DNA from 2 places in the Afipia sp. GW821-FHT14H12 genome. Region 2 is predicted to be linked to the other one. Evidence: predicted binding sites of a transcription regulator. Region 2 holds the regulator's gene; the other holds the start of a gene.
The links. The regulator HrcA, encoded in region 2, represses chaperone genes, less so after heat shock. The targets are predictions, from matches to a motif close to GTTAGCACTCNCNNNNNGNGAGTGCTAAC.

Region 1 (7,161 bases), 630 kb from region 2:
CGCGCGATCGTCATCACGCCGTTTGCCGCGCCAAACAAAATCGCGAAAATCATGGCATGCAACGTCTCGATGCCGGCAAACGACAGGATCGCGAAAGCGACCGCCATGGTGCCCATCGAGATGCGCGCCACCCAGACCGGATGCAGCCGCCCCTTGCTGGCGAAATCCGCAAAGCGCGTCACGATCTGGGCGGGGCCGAACATCGCGCCGATCGTGACGGCAAGCCCGGGATCGATTCCGCCACGCTGCAGAATCGGCAAAAGGTGTGTCGTTGTGCCTGACAGCGCGAAGGCATGGCCCGCGAAACCCGCCGCCATCAGAATGAAAGGCCAGCCGTGCGGCTGGACAAATCGCTTCTTCGCAACCGGCTCATCGGCCGCCACGGCCGGTGCCGTCACCTGTGCCTTACGCCTCGGAAGCACAAACCAGTGCAGCGGCGCGATCAGGAATGCGAGCACCCCGGCCCAGGTGAAGAACACGCTCTCCCAGCCGAAATGTTCGATCAGGAAATGCATCAGCGGCCAGCCGACGGTGGAGGCCAACCCGCCGGAAAAGGTCACGACCGTGATCGGCCCGCGAGAGGCCATGCCATAGATTCGCGTGAGCGTGGTGAAGGCGGGATCGTAAAGGCAGGATGCGATGGCGATCCCGATCAGGATCCAGGCCAGCAGGTAGATCGGGTAATTGGGCGCCAGCGGCAGCAGCAGCAATCCGGCGGCTCCGATCAGCGCGCCGGCGGACATCACCAGATTACCGCCGCGCTTGTCGATCAGGCCGCAGGCATAGGGCGCGCACAGGCCGGATGTGCCGAGCGCGACGGAAAACCCGGACAGTGCCAGCGGCAGCGACCAGCCGTGGGCATCCGCGATATAGGTCATGGTGAGAGCGGGGGGATAGAACAGCGCGCCCCAGCCCAGAATCTGGGTAACGCACAGCACCGCCACCGCGCGATGAGGCCCTGCGATCAGCGCGGCCGGTCCGGCAAAAGGGTTCATATCACCGGCATTAATGTCAGGATTCGCGGATTAAAGAAGAGCAGCCCGCGCAGCTTTTCTATGCGCGCGGCGCGCAGCGCACATAGACCATGGTGCCGTATCGCGTCGCAGCATCCGGATCGATGAAGCGCGTGGTCAGCACACGGCCATCGAAGGAGACAATCTCGCGATCCTGCGGACCACCTGGCGGGCCTGCGGGCCCAATGTAGTTCTTGCCGCTCCGGCTGCCCTTGACCCGCAGCTCCTGCGGGGTCGCCTCGTCGGCCAGATGCATGATGACGCCTCCGGTCGGCCCCTTGCCGATCACGTAAGGCTGCTTGCACTGTCCGCGCGCCGCATTCTCGGTACGTACACGGTCTTCCGGCTTGTGATAGGCGGCAAGGCCCCAGCGGCCAACCAGCTCATCGGCACGGATGGTGGCGGGAATCTCCGGCTCCACTGCCGGCTCCTGGGCGACCGGCGTATTGTTGCCATTGAGGTTGAAAGTGCTGCAACCGCCGATACCAGCGGCAAGAAGCGAAATCATCGCTAATTTCGAAGCGGTGCGCAGACTGACCATAGATTCTCCTCGACAGACTTCATGAACCACGTTTGCCAGCCTGGCAAGCGGCGGCGTTCTCTCAAAGCCTGTTGTTCGAACGCGGATGATGGCCTTCGAGCATCATATAATGACCTCACCAAGGTCTTAAGCCAGCGGCGTTTGCTTGACAGGAAAAGCGCCAGCCCATATTTCCCCACGGCAACACCGTTAGCACTCCCAAAATGGGACTGCCAGTCTCGTTCAAGGGCGGCCTGTCCGCTCCGATCAATCCCCAAACTGAAACCAACGCGAAGGACCATCACCATGGCCAAGACCACGTTCCGTCCGCTGCACGACCGCGTCGTCGTCAAGCGCATCGACGCCGAAGCGAAGACCAAGGGCGGCATCATCATTCCCGACAACGCCAAGGAAAAGCCCTCCGAAGGTCAGGTAGTCGCTGTCGGTCCGGGCGGACGCGACGAGAGCGGCAAGCTGATCCCGATGGACCTCAAGGTCGGCAACCGCGTGCTGTTCGGCAAGTGGTCCGGCACCGAAGTCAAGCTCGATGGCGAAGACCTCCTGATTATGAAGGAATCCGACATCCTGGGCGTGCTGGGCTGAAGCAGCCTCTCCCGACATCATTCAAGACATCTCAATTCGGAGTAATTTCTCATGGCTGCCAAGGACGTAAAATTCTCGGGCGACGCGCGCGAACGCATGCTGCGCGGCGTCGACATTCTCGCCAACGCGGTGAAGGTCACGCTCGGTCCCAAGGGCCGCAACGTCGTGATCGACAAAAGCTTCGGCGCACCCCGCATCACCAAGGATGGCGTGACTGTCGCCAAGGAAATCGAACTCGAGGACAAGTTCGAGAACATGGGCGCACAGATGCTGCGCGAAGTCGCCTCCAAGACCAATGACCTCGCCGGCGACGGCACCACCACCGCCACCGTGCTTGCCCAGGCGATCGTGCGCGAAGGCGCGAAGTCGGTTGCCGCCGGCATGAACCCGATGGACCTCAAGCGCGGCATCGACATCGCCGTCGCCGCCGTCATCAAGGACATCGAGAAGCGCGCCAAGCCGGTCGCTTCGTCCTCCGAAGTCGCCCAGGTCGGCACCATTTCGGCCAACGGCGATTCCACCATCGGCTCGATGATCGCCAAGGCGATGCAGAAGGTCGGCAATGAGGGCGTCATCACCGTCGAGGAAGCGAAGTCCCTCGACACCGAAGTCGATATCGTCGAAGGCATGAAATTCGATCGCGGCTATCTCTCGCCCTACTTCGTCACCAATGCCGAGAAGATGACCGCCGAGCTCGATGACGCCTACATCCTGCTGCACGAGAAGAAGCTCACCGGCCTGCAGGCGATGTTGCCGGTGCTGGAAGCCGTGGTGCAGTCGGGCAAGCCGCTCCTGATCGTCGCCGAGGACATTGAGGGAGAGGCACTCGCCACCCTCGTCGTCAACCGCCTGCGCGGCGGCCTGAAGGTCGCGGCCGTCAAGGCGCCGGGCTTCGGCGATCGCCGCAAGGCGATGCTCGAGGACATCGCGATCCTCACCGGCGGCCAGCTCATTTCCGAAGATCTCGGCATGAAGCTTGAGAACGTCACGCTCAAGCAGCTCGGCCGCGCCAAGAAGGCGGTGATCGACAAGGAGAACACCACCATCGTCGGCGGTGCGGGCAAGAAGGCGGACATCGAGGCCCGCGTCAACCAGATCAAGGCGCAGATCGAGGAGACCACCTCGGACTACGACCGCGAGAAGCTGCAGGAGCGTCTTGCCAAGCTCGCGGGCGGCGTCGCGGTGATCCGCGTCGGCGGCGCGACCGAGATCGAGGTCAAGGAGAAGAAGGATCGCGTTGAGGACGCACTCAACGCAACCCGCGCGGCCGTTCAGGAAGGCATCGTGCCGGGCGGCGGCACCGCGCTGCTGCGCGCCAAGAAGGCGGTCGGCCGCATCAACAATGACAACTCCGATGTTCAGGCCGGCATCAATATCGTGCTGAAGGCGCTGGAAGCCCCGATCCGTCAGATCGCGGAGAACGCCGGTGTCGAGGGCTCGATCGTGGTCGGCAAGATTCTCGAGAACAAGACCGAGACCTTCGGCTTCGACGCCCAGAACGAAGAGTATGTCGACATGGTCGCCAAGGGCATCATCGACCCCGCCAAGGTGGTGCGCACCGCGCTTCAGGACGCTGCATCCGTCGCGGGCCTGTTGGTGACCACCGAAGCTATGGTTGCCGAACTGCCCAAGGAACCCGCGCCGGCGATGCCGGGTGGCGGCGGAATGGGCGGCATGGGAGGAATGGGCGGCATGGGCTTCTAAGCTCTCGCCCGCACTTCTCTCGAAGAAAACGAAAAGCCGCCTTCGGGCGGCTTTTTTGTTGCCGATACTTTTACGGCGGGCACAGCGGCGCTTGCGGCAAATAATACCCGCCCCTCAACCGCTGAAACGAGGAAAACGCTATTCCGGCAATGAGATGGCGTTCAAATCATACAGATAAGCGTCTATGGTCGCCCCGCTTGTTTCGATGGACGTTCCCCGCTTCACGCAGGATGCCCCTGATGCGATTTTCGACCGTTGCCTGCTCGGCCCTCATCCTCGGCATTGCCGCGTGTCCTTTTGCGATGGCGCAGACGGCCAAGACGCCCGCGAAAAGCCCGCTTGTTGGCGGCGAGGTGCGCTACTTCACCGGGCTTGGCGACATTCTCGGCGATTTGCCCGTCGATGCCTTCATTCGCGAGATCCACGACGGCGGCAAGATCACCTCGACCGTGCTCGATGTCTGCTATTCGGCCTCGATCGGCTCCGAGCACAAGGATCGCTTCGCCATCGAACTGAAAGCCGACGGCCAGAAGCTGAGCGGCACCGGCCAGACCACCGAGGAAAAACTGCCTGTCACCGTCAACCTGACGCGCAAGCCCGAGAACAGGGCCATCACTTTCCAGGGCAAGATCACGATCGGCGACAAGACGTCCGAGGTCACCTCGACCGACAACACCGATTCCGATCAGCGGGAGTTCGAGGCCGCTCAGAACACAGACGACAGCATCACCGCGAACCCGGCGGACTTCACCGAGCTGTCGCCGCAATCGCTTGCCCTCAGGGTCAAGCGTGAGAATTTCGCCGATCTTCTGAAAAGCCTGCGCAACGACGATATCGAGCTGTCGCTCGACAGCCTCTCCACCGACTGCGCGGCACTGCGCACCGGCACGCAGCTCGTGCGCTTCGATGTCGATCCGCAGCGCGCGGGCGCCCTCCTCGCGCGCTTAAAGACTGCGCCGGGCGTGATCGCCGCAGGCTGGACCACCGGCAGTTACGATACCGAGCGCGCCATCCGGATTCCCGCCGCCGACTGGCGCAAGGACGGCAAACTCGACCGCGACCACTTGGCCTCCGCGCTCGCGGCCAGCGCCTCGAAAATCCTCAAGGCGCAAGCCGCCAGCACCAAATGGAGCGACACCACGGGCGAGCTGACGATCACGATGAAACGCCCCAACACCCTCGTGCCCGCACTGAACCTCACCGACACGCTGGAAGTGTCGGCGCTGGTCGGGCCCGAAAAGCCGGGCAATGCCGACCGGCTGGTGATCTGGCTCGGCGTGCCGGCGACGACGACGCGCGATGAAACCGCCGGCCCGCATTTGAACTTCGCGGATTCCTCGACCGGCGACGAAACCGAAAGCACCTACACCGACGACGACGGCCTTGTGCAGGGCATCGCAGCCGACCTCAAGGGGCAACGCTGGGATGCCGAGCAAGCGGCGTGGAAATGATGGCCGTCATCTCCCGCAGCAACCCGGTTCAGGACTGATGTCATACGACATCATCATCGTCGGCGCCGGTCTCGGCGGCCTGACCAGCGGCGCGCTGCTGGCGCGCGCGGGCCGCAAAGTGCTCGTGATCGAGAAAAGCAATTCCGTCGGCGGCGCGGCATCGAGCTACAAGGTCGGCGATCTCTTCGTCGAGGGCTCGCTGCACGAAACCGGCGATCCGCACGACCCGCGCGATCCCAAGCATCTTCCGCTGGCGCGCGCGGGCATTCTTGAGACATTGAAATGGTCACCGGGCGGCGCGCTCTACGAGGTGCGCGGCGGCCCGTTATCGTCTCCGCTGCTGGTGCCGGATAATTTTGACGGCGCGCGCGAAGCATTGAGCGCCCGTTTTCCCGAGGCGCGCGAAGCGATCGCGCGGCTGCTCTGCGAGATGAAGCAGATCGCCTCCGCCGCCGGAGCGCTGACGCAGGGCGATGCCCCAGCCCGCCGGTCCGGCGATATCTACAGCGCGCTGATGTCGCTTGCGCCCGCGATCCGCGACTGGAAGCTGCCGCTGGCGAAAAAGCTCCAGCAAGCGTTCGGTAACAACGAGGCGCTGAAATGCGCCCTCACCGCGAACCTTTGCTATTATCACGACGACCCCGCGACGCTGTGGTGGGTCTATTTCGCCATGGCGCAAGGCGGCCTGCTGCTCAGCGGCGGGCGCTATATCCATAGCGGATCGCAGCGGCTCTCCAGCGCGCTGGCCCGCGAGATCAAGAAAGCCGGCGGCGAAACTATCCTGCGCCGCATCGTCACTGCCATCGAAAAGGACGGCGGTACGTTCCGCGTCCATCACACCGCCAAGGACGGCAGCGACCCGAAAACTGTCGAGAGTAAGCGCGTCGTCTGCAATGGCGCGCCCGCCTCGGTGGCCGCGCTGCTGCCGCCGAAACAGGCCAAGCCTTTCCTCGCGCCTTATGAATCGCGGCCTTCCTCGATCTCGCTGTTCGCGCTCACGCTCGGCCTTTCAAAGCCGCCCGGCGCATTCGGATTCACCGCCTACTCCACGCAATTGCTGCCGGACTGGATGACAACGCTGGCAGATTATGCGCAGGCAACGACGCTGATGCGAGACGAGCCGGGCGAGAAGATGCCGCCGCTCGCGATGGTCGATTATGCCGCGATCGAGTCAGGCATCCCCGCGCCGCCTTATGTGCTGTCGATCATCGCACCGGACACGCTCTCAAACTGGGAAGGTCTCGATCAGGATGGCTACCGCGCCAAGCGCGCGCGCTGGCAGAACGCGATCGTCGCCTATCTCGACCGGCATTTTCCGGGATTGGCCCAATCCATCGTGGCGTCGTCGTTCAACACGGCGTACTCGGTGCGGCAATATCTCGGCTCTCCGGGCGGCGCAGTCTATGGTTTCGCGCCGACACCGCCGCGCTCATTGTTCAGCGGGCCCAGGCGCAGCCCGGCCACACCCCTTCAGGGACTCTACCTTGCTTCCGCCTATGCCGGATTCGGCGGATACAGCGGTGTCATCCAGGCTGCAGGCGAATGCGCCGACATGATCCTGCGGGACACGTAAGCGGCGTTGCCGAAGCCTGCGTCAGTTCGAATTCACGCGGAAACGCAGCGTCGTCGGACCGATGAAGGAGATGGCGTCTCCCTGACGCTTCCAGTTCGCGGCGGCGCCGAGATTGGCGATCAGCGCGTCATCGGCCTGCGCCAGGGACGGCGTACAGCTGTTATCGGCGATCGTGCCCGGCATGAAAATCACCGTGTCACCGGCCACCGAGAATTGGCCGCGGCCGGACTTGCACCACAGATCGAGTTTGGCCTCGCCGTTCTCGCCGATCTCGAGCGTCGGCAGGCGGCGCGCACC
Region 2 (7,161 bases):
CACATAAACGCCAAAGGCATTTTGCGCGTCAGCGGGCAAGGCAGATCTCCGCAAGCTTCACGAAGGCCTTCGCGCGATGCGACAGGCCCAAGCCGAGTGGCGGCAGGCCGTGCTTCTCGATGCTTGTCATCTCGCCGAAGGTACGCCCATGGCCGTCCGGGAGGAAGGCTGGATCGTAGCCGAAACCGGCGTCGCCGCGCGGCGGCCAGACCATCGCGCCGTTGACGCGCTCCTCGACTTCCTCGAGATGCCCGTCAGGCCACGCCACGCACAGCGCGGAGACGAAATGCGCCTTGCGCTGCGCCGGGGCGGTCGCGCCGCGCTCCTGCAACAGCCGCTCGATCTGCGCCATCGCCGCCATGAAATCCTTCGATGGTCCCGCCCAGCGCGCCGAATAGATTCCCGGCTGGCTGTCGAGCGCATCGACGCACAGGCCGGAATCGTCGGCAAAGGCTGGCAGGCCGGTTGCGTTCGCCGCAGCTTCCGCCTTGATGCGCGCATTGGCGGCAAACGTGGTGCCGGTTTCTTCCGGCTCGGGCAGATTCAATTCGCCTGCCGATACGGCCTCGATGCCGTAAGGCGCGAGCAGTTCGCGCATCTCGGCGAGCTTGCCGGAATTGTGGGTGGCGATGACGAGGCGGCCGGTGATGTGGCGGTGATTGGGCATTACGCCATCGCGATCTTCTGCAATTCCACGAGACGGCCGACGCCGCTTTGCGCCAGCGCCATCAGTTTGAGGAATTCATCCTGCGAGAACGGCGTGCGCTCCGCAGTGCCCTGCACCTCGACGAGGCGGCCGTCACCGGTCATGACGAAATTCGCGTCCGTCTCGGCTTCCGAATCCTCGGCATAGTCAAGGTCGAGCACCGGGGTGCCGTTGTGAATGCCGCACGAGATCGCGGCGACGTTGTCACGCAGCACATTGTCGTTCTTGAGCATGTTGCGCGCCTTCATCCATTGCAGGCAGTCGGCGAGCGCGACCCATGCGCCGGTGATGGACGCGGTGCGGGTGCCGCCATCGGCCTGGATCACGTCGCAGTCGACGGTGATCTGGCGTTCGCCAAGGGCGACGAGATCGACGGTGGTGCGCAGCGAGCGGCCGATCAGGCGCTGGATTTCCACGGTGCGCCCGCTCTGCTTGCCGGCCGAAGCCTCGCGGCGGACCCGGTCATGGGTGGCGCGCGGCAGCATGCCGTATTCGGCGGTGACCCAGCCTCGGCCCTGGCCCTTGAGCCATGGCGGCAGCCGCTCCTCCAGCGTCGCGGTGACGAGCACATGGGTGTCGCCGAATTTCACCATGCAGGAACCTTCGGCGTATTTTACCACGCCGCGCTCGAGTGAGACGGGGCGCAGTTCGTCGGGCGCGCGGCCGCTGGGACGCATGTTTTTCTCCAAAAGCAGGAAATGATCTTGTGAATGATCTTAAGAACGATCTTGGGCTGCTTTTAGGGGCGCCCGCCGCGCGCGGCAAGGCCGAACAGGCGGTGCAAGGGGGGGTGCAAGGTGCTTGTCAGCCGCGCGCGGCGGGAACACATTAAGCCTTGAACTGATAAGTTCTTGGATTGATGTCTCCACAGGAGCAAAGGTTGTCTCACCACGATCCGAAAGGCTCGCTGATTACCCCGAGCGCGGCGCTGTCCCAGCTCAACGAGCGTTCCCGCGATATTTTTCGGCAAATTGTCGAGAATTATCTCGCCACCGGCGAGCCGGTCGGTTCGCGCAACATCTCGCGAATGATCTCGGTCCCGCTGTCGCCTGCTTCCGTGCGCAACGTGATGGCGGACCTCGAACATCTCGGCCTGATTTACGCGCCGCATACGTCCGCAGGACGGCTGCCGACCGAGCTTGGGTTACGCTTTTTCGTCGATGCGCTGATGCAGGTCGGCGACCTGACCGAGGACGAGCGGCAATCGATCCAGGCGCAGTTGGCCGCCATCGGCAAGCAGCAATCGATCGAAGCCACGCTGAGCGATGCGATGACGCGCCTGTCGGGCCTCACGCGCGCCGCCGCCGTGGTGCTGACGGGCAAATCGAACACGCGGCTCAAACATATCGAGTTCGTGCGGCTGGAGCCCGAGCAGGCGCTCGTCGTGCTGGTCGCCGAAGACGGCCAGATCGAAAACCGTATTCTCGCGTTGCCGCCGGGCGTGCCGTCCTCGGCGCTGGTGGAAGCCTCGAACTTCCTCAACGCCCGCATCCGTGGCCGCACATTGAGCGAGGCGCGCGCCGATCTGGAAGCGGCATTGGCGCAGAGCCGCAACGAGCTAGATCAGCTCACGCAGAAGATCATTTCCGCCGGCGTCGCATCATGGTCGGGCGGCTCAAACGACGAGCGCCGTTTGATCGTGCGCGGCCATGCCAATCTGCTCGAAGACCTTCACGCCATGGAGGATCTGGAGCGGGTACGGCTGTTGTTCGACGACCTGGAGACCAAGAAGGGCGTCGCCGACCTGCTCGGCCTTGCGGAACGCGGCGACGGCGTGCGGATTTTCATCGGCTCGGAAAACAAGCTGTTTTCGCTGTCGGGCTCCTCGACCATCACCGCGCCCTATCGCGACAGTTCCGGCCGCATCGTCGGCGTGCTCGGCGTGATCGGCCCGACGCGGCTGAACTACGCGCGCGTCATCCCGATGGTGGATTATGCGGCGCGCATCGTCAGCCAGATGCTCGGCAAATAGGTATTTTGGGCGGGCGTCCGCGCTTGATTTTTGGCGGCCAAACGACGATATGCCAGCCGTACACCCTTAATCAGACAGTGGAAGCGTGATGACCGATAACGACGGCCGGAAGGAATTTTCTGAAGCGGCGGAGAACGCGGGCAGCAAGCCCGGCGAACCGCGCGTCTCCAAGCCGTACATCATGCCCGACGACCCGGAGGAGACGCCCTCCGAGGCGCTCGTCAAGGAAGCCGCTGAAGCCAAGGACAAGATGCTCCGCACGCTGGCGGAGATGGAGAATCTGCGCAAGCGCACCCAGCGCGAGGTCGCGGACGCGCGCGCCTACGGCATCGCCGGTTTCGCGCGCGATATTCTGGAAATCGCCGACAATCTGCAGCGCGCGCTCGACGCGGTGCCTGCGGAAGCGCGTGCCACGGCGGATGCAGGCCTTACGGCGCTGATCGAAGGCGTCGAGTTGACCGAGCGCTCGCTGCATCGTTCGCTCGAGAAGAACGGCGTCAAGAAGTTCGATCCGATGGGCGAGAAGTTCGATCCGAATGTGCATCAGGCGATGTACGAGGTTCCGGATAATTCGGTTGCGCCCGGCACCGTCGTGCAGGTGATCCAGACCGGCTACATGATCGGCGACCGGATGCTCCGTCCGGCACTGGTCGGGGTCTCTAAGGCCGAGCCCAAACCCGCCAACTGATCGAAGCGTTCCGACTCTTACTTTGCGCTGATGCCGTCGCGGACGGTGCGGAAGCGCGTGAACGCCTCCGACCACTCGGACTGCGGGGCGCTGGCGACAATGCGCAGAGTCGCGGAGCCTGAGCCGAAGCGCAGCCACTGCACCACCCGCACCGGCGTGTTATTCTTGCCGGTGACCCCTTCGATGCGAGTCTCGAAGCCGGGGCTGCCGTCGATCCGCAGCGGCTCGTTGTTGGTCATCTTGACGTCGCGCAGGCCCGCGATGTTGGCGGCGAGATCGCGCGCGAAGCGGCCGCGATCTTCCACCTGAGTGGGTCCACCCTGCATGATGCCGACCATAATGTAGGCGGAGCTGTCGAGCTTGGCATCGTCGCCGCCATCGCTGAGCAGCACCGCCGAGCGCGGTGCGATGGTGCGCACATGCTTGAAGCCCGCGAGATCGCCGAGCTTGAAGTTGAGCTGGGACAGTTGCTCCTCGACCGGAATTTCGGCGCGCGTCACCGTGCTCGCGAGCATCTTGCGGATATTGGCCTCGGAATAGGCGTCGCCCGCGTCGCCGCGCACCTGCACGATGACGTAGCCGGTGAATTTGTTGCCTGGCAGCAGCAGCGTGTAGTTCGACACCTCGGTGTCGCCGTCCTTGCCGGTTTCAGTCAGCAGATAACCCTGCCGCGCGGTGGTGGAGAAGGCTTGCGGCTTTGGTGAGCCCGCCGGCGTGGAGTTGTTCTTCAGCGCGGTCTCGACGGCCGTGAACGCGGCCTCCGGGATTTCCGATAGGCCGACCCGCACCTTCTGGTCGGAGCTGATGAAGCCGGAAAACTGGGTCGAGGCCGCAAGTCCCTCCAGCGGCACGAGGCCGACGCGGACTCCCGCCGGGAAAACGGCTTCGGCGGCGCGCGCGGGGAGGGCCAGAACGAGGAGAGCAGGGAGCGCCAGCACCGCCCGGCGGAGGGTCATGGAAAGGGTCATCATCGCTAAGCTCCCTGACGCGCGATTGAGGCGGATCGATGGATGGGGGGTTCGATAGCAGCTTCCAGGATGCGCCGACAGGCCCGGCGCGCCGTTCCCGGAATGGCCTCTCCGGGATGTTAACCGGTGAAAACAAATGCCGCCGAATAACGGCTTTCACCCCCTTCGGTCCTTGCGGCCCCTACCGCCCCTCCTATATGAGGCGGAGCGTCGCAGAGCGGCGCGCTTGGATTCTCAGGGGGTTGGGTGCGGTGCGCCGTCAGGGCCCGGCCAATCCGCCGCAAAAGAAGGATAGAGGGACAATGGGAAAGGTCATTGGGATCGATCTCGGCACCACCAATTCGTGCGTTGCCGTCATGGATGGCAAATCGCCGAAAGTTATCGAGAACGCGGAAGGCATGCGGACGACCCCGTCCATCGTCGCCTTCACCAATGACGGCGAGCGCCTCGTCGGTCAGCCGGCCAAGCGCCAGGCCGTCACCAATCCGGAAAATACGATTTTCGCCGTGAAGCGCCTGATCGGCCGCCGCTACGACGATCCGACCGTCGAAAAGGACAAGAAGCTCGTCCCCTACAAGATCATGAAGGCATCGAACGGCGACGCCTGGGTCGAGGCTTCGGGCCAGACCTACTCGCCTTCGCAGGTTTCCGCTTTCATCCTTCAGAAGATGAAAGAGACCGCTGAAGCCCATCTCGGCCAGAAGGTCGATCAGGCGGTCATCACTGTTCCCGCATATTTCAACGATGCCCAGCGTCAGGCCACCAAGGACGCCGGCAAGATCGCCGGCCTCGAAGTGCTGCGCATCATCAACGAGCCGACCGCTGCAGCGCTCGCCTACGGCCTCGACAAGTCGAAGCAGGGCACCATCGCGGTGTACGACCTCGGCGGCGGCACGTTCGACGTGTCGATCCTTGAGATCGGCGACGGCGTGTTTGAGGTGAAGTCGACCAACGGCGACACCTTCCTCGGCGGCGAAGATTTCGACATGCGCCTCGTCGGCTATCTCGCCGACGAATTCCAGAAGGAGCAGGGTATCAACCTGCGCAACGACAAGCTCGCTCTGCAGCGCCTGAAGGAAGCTGCGGAAAAAGCCAAGATCGAGCTGTCCTCGACGACGCAGACCGAAGTTAACCTGCCGTTCATCACGGCGGATGCGACCGGCCCGAAGCATCTGACCATGAAGCTCACCCGCGCCAAGTTCGAGGCGCTGGTCGACGATCTCGTGCAGAAGACGATCGAACCCTGTCGCAAGGCGCTGAAGGATGCCGGTCTTTCGGCTGGCGAAGTCGGCGAGGTGGTTCTGGTCGGCGGCATGACCCGCATGCCGAAGATCCAGGAGATCGTGAAGCAGTTCTTCGGCAAGGAGCCGCACAAGGGCGTCAACCCGGATGAAGTCGTCGCCATCGGCGCGGCCATTCAGGCAGGCGTGCTGCAGGGCGACGTCAAGGACGTGCTGCTGCTCGACGTGACCCCGCTTTCGCTCGGCATCGAAACGCTGGGCGGCGTGTTCACGCGCATCATCGAGCGCAACACTACGATCCCGACCAAGAAGAGCCAGGTGTTCTCGACAGCCGAGGACAATCAGGGCGCCGTGACGATCCGCGTCTTCCAGGGCGAACGCGAAATGGCCGCGGACAACAAGGCGCTCGGCCAGTTCGACCTGATGGGTATTCCGCCGGCGCCGCGCGGCATGCCGCAGATCGAGGTCACCTTCGACATCGACGCCAACGGCATCGTCAACGTCTCGGCCAAGGACAAGGCGACCGGCAAGGAACAGCAGATTCGCATCCAGGCGTCGGGCGGGTTGTCGGAATCCGAGATCGAGAAGATGGTCAAGGATGCCGAGGCGAACGCCGCCGAGGACAAGAAGCGCCGCGAGGCGGTCGACGCCAAGAACCATGCCGACGCGCTGGTGCATTCCACCGAGAAGGCGCTGGCCGAGCATGGCGGCAAGGTGTCCGAAGGCGACCGCAAGGCGATCGAGGATGCGCTGGCCGATCTGAAGGAAGCCCTGAAGGGCGACGATTCGGAAGCCATCAAGGCGAAGTCCAACACGCTGGCGCAGGCTTCGATGAAGCTCGGCGAGGCGATGTATCAGCAGCAGGCCGAAGCCGATGCCAAGGCCGACGCGGCGAAGGACGCCGCCCACGATGATGTTGTCGATGCGGAGTTCACCGAAGTCGACGACGACAAGACCAACAAGAAGTCAGCGTAAGCGCTTCACGGAAAACCTCCCCCTTGCGGGGAGGTTTTTGCAGGGAGAGTTCCTGTTCTCAGGTTTCTCAGACTCAGATACCCATGCATTTGATCGCTCATGGCTAAGACTTGCTACTACGAGACCCTGGAAGTCGATCGCACGGTCGATGAGGCTGGTCTCAAGACCGCATTCCGCAAGCTCGCGATGAAATGGCACCCGGACAAGAATCCGGGCGATCCTGCGTGTGAGCACAAGTTCAAGGAAATCTCCGAAGCCTACGAGATTCTCAAGGACGGCCAGAAGCGCGCCGCCTACGACCGCTACGGCCATGCCGCGTTCGAGCAGGGCATGGGCGGCGGTGGCCACGGCTTCGGCGCGGGCTTTGCCTCATCCTTCTCCGATATTTTTGAAGACCTGTTCGGCATGGCCGGGCGCGGCAGGGGTGGTGGCCGCGAGCGCGGCGCCGACCTGCGCTACAATATGGAAATCACGCTCGAGGAGGCCTTCCTCGGCAAGACCGCGCAGATCAACATTCCGGTCGCGGTGGCCTGCGAGGCCTGTTCGGGTTCGGGCGCCAAGCCCGGCACCAAGCCGAAAGTCTGCGCGACCTGCGGCGGTGCCGGCCGCGT

Region 1: a site for HrcA is predicted at 1,743-1,771, ahead of AC1RNA_RS01005 (co-chaperone GroES). Genes of this name have one in related genera too.

Annotation. Positions count from the first base shown of each region.
Region 1 is NZ_JBXAOZ010000001.1:196,565-203,725, forward strand. It holds gene AC1RNA_RS00995 (MFS transporter) at 1-995, opposite strand, end outside; gene AC1RNA_RS01000 (hypothetical protein) at 1,054-1,554, opposite strand; gene AC1RNA_RS01005 (co-chaperone GroES) at 1,840-2,136, shown strand; gene groL (chaperonin GroEL) at 2,188-3,840, shown strand; gene AC1RNA_RS01015 (hypothetical protein) at 4,080-5,291, shown strand; gene AC1RNA_RS01020 (phytoene desaturase family protein) at 5,329-6,864, shown strand; gene AC1RNA_RS01025 (META domain-containing protein) at 6,886-7,161, opposite strand, start outside.
Region 2 is NZ_JBXAOZ010000001.1:829,517-836,677, reverse strand. It holds gene hemW (radical SAM family heme chaperone HemW) at 1-39, opposite strand, end outside; gene rdgB (RdgB/HAM1 family non-canonical purine NTP pyrophosphatase) at 29-667, opposite strand; gene rph (ribonuclease PH) at 667-1,383, opposite strand; gene hrcA (heat-inducible transcriptional repressor HrcA) at 1,587-2,678, shown strand; gene grpE (nucleotide exchange factor GrpE) at 2,767-3,366, shown strand; gene AC1RNA_RS04120 (hypothetical protein) at 3,384-4,337, opposite strand; gene dnaK (molecular chaperone DnaK) at 4,637-6,550, shown strand; gene dnaJ (molecular chaperone DnaJ) at 6,650-7,161, shown strand, end outside.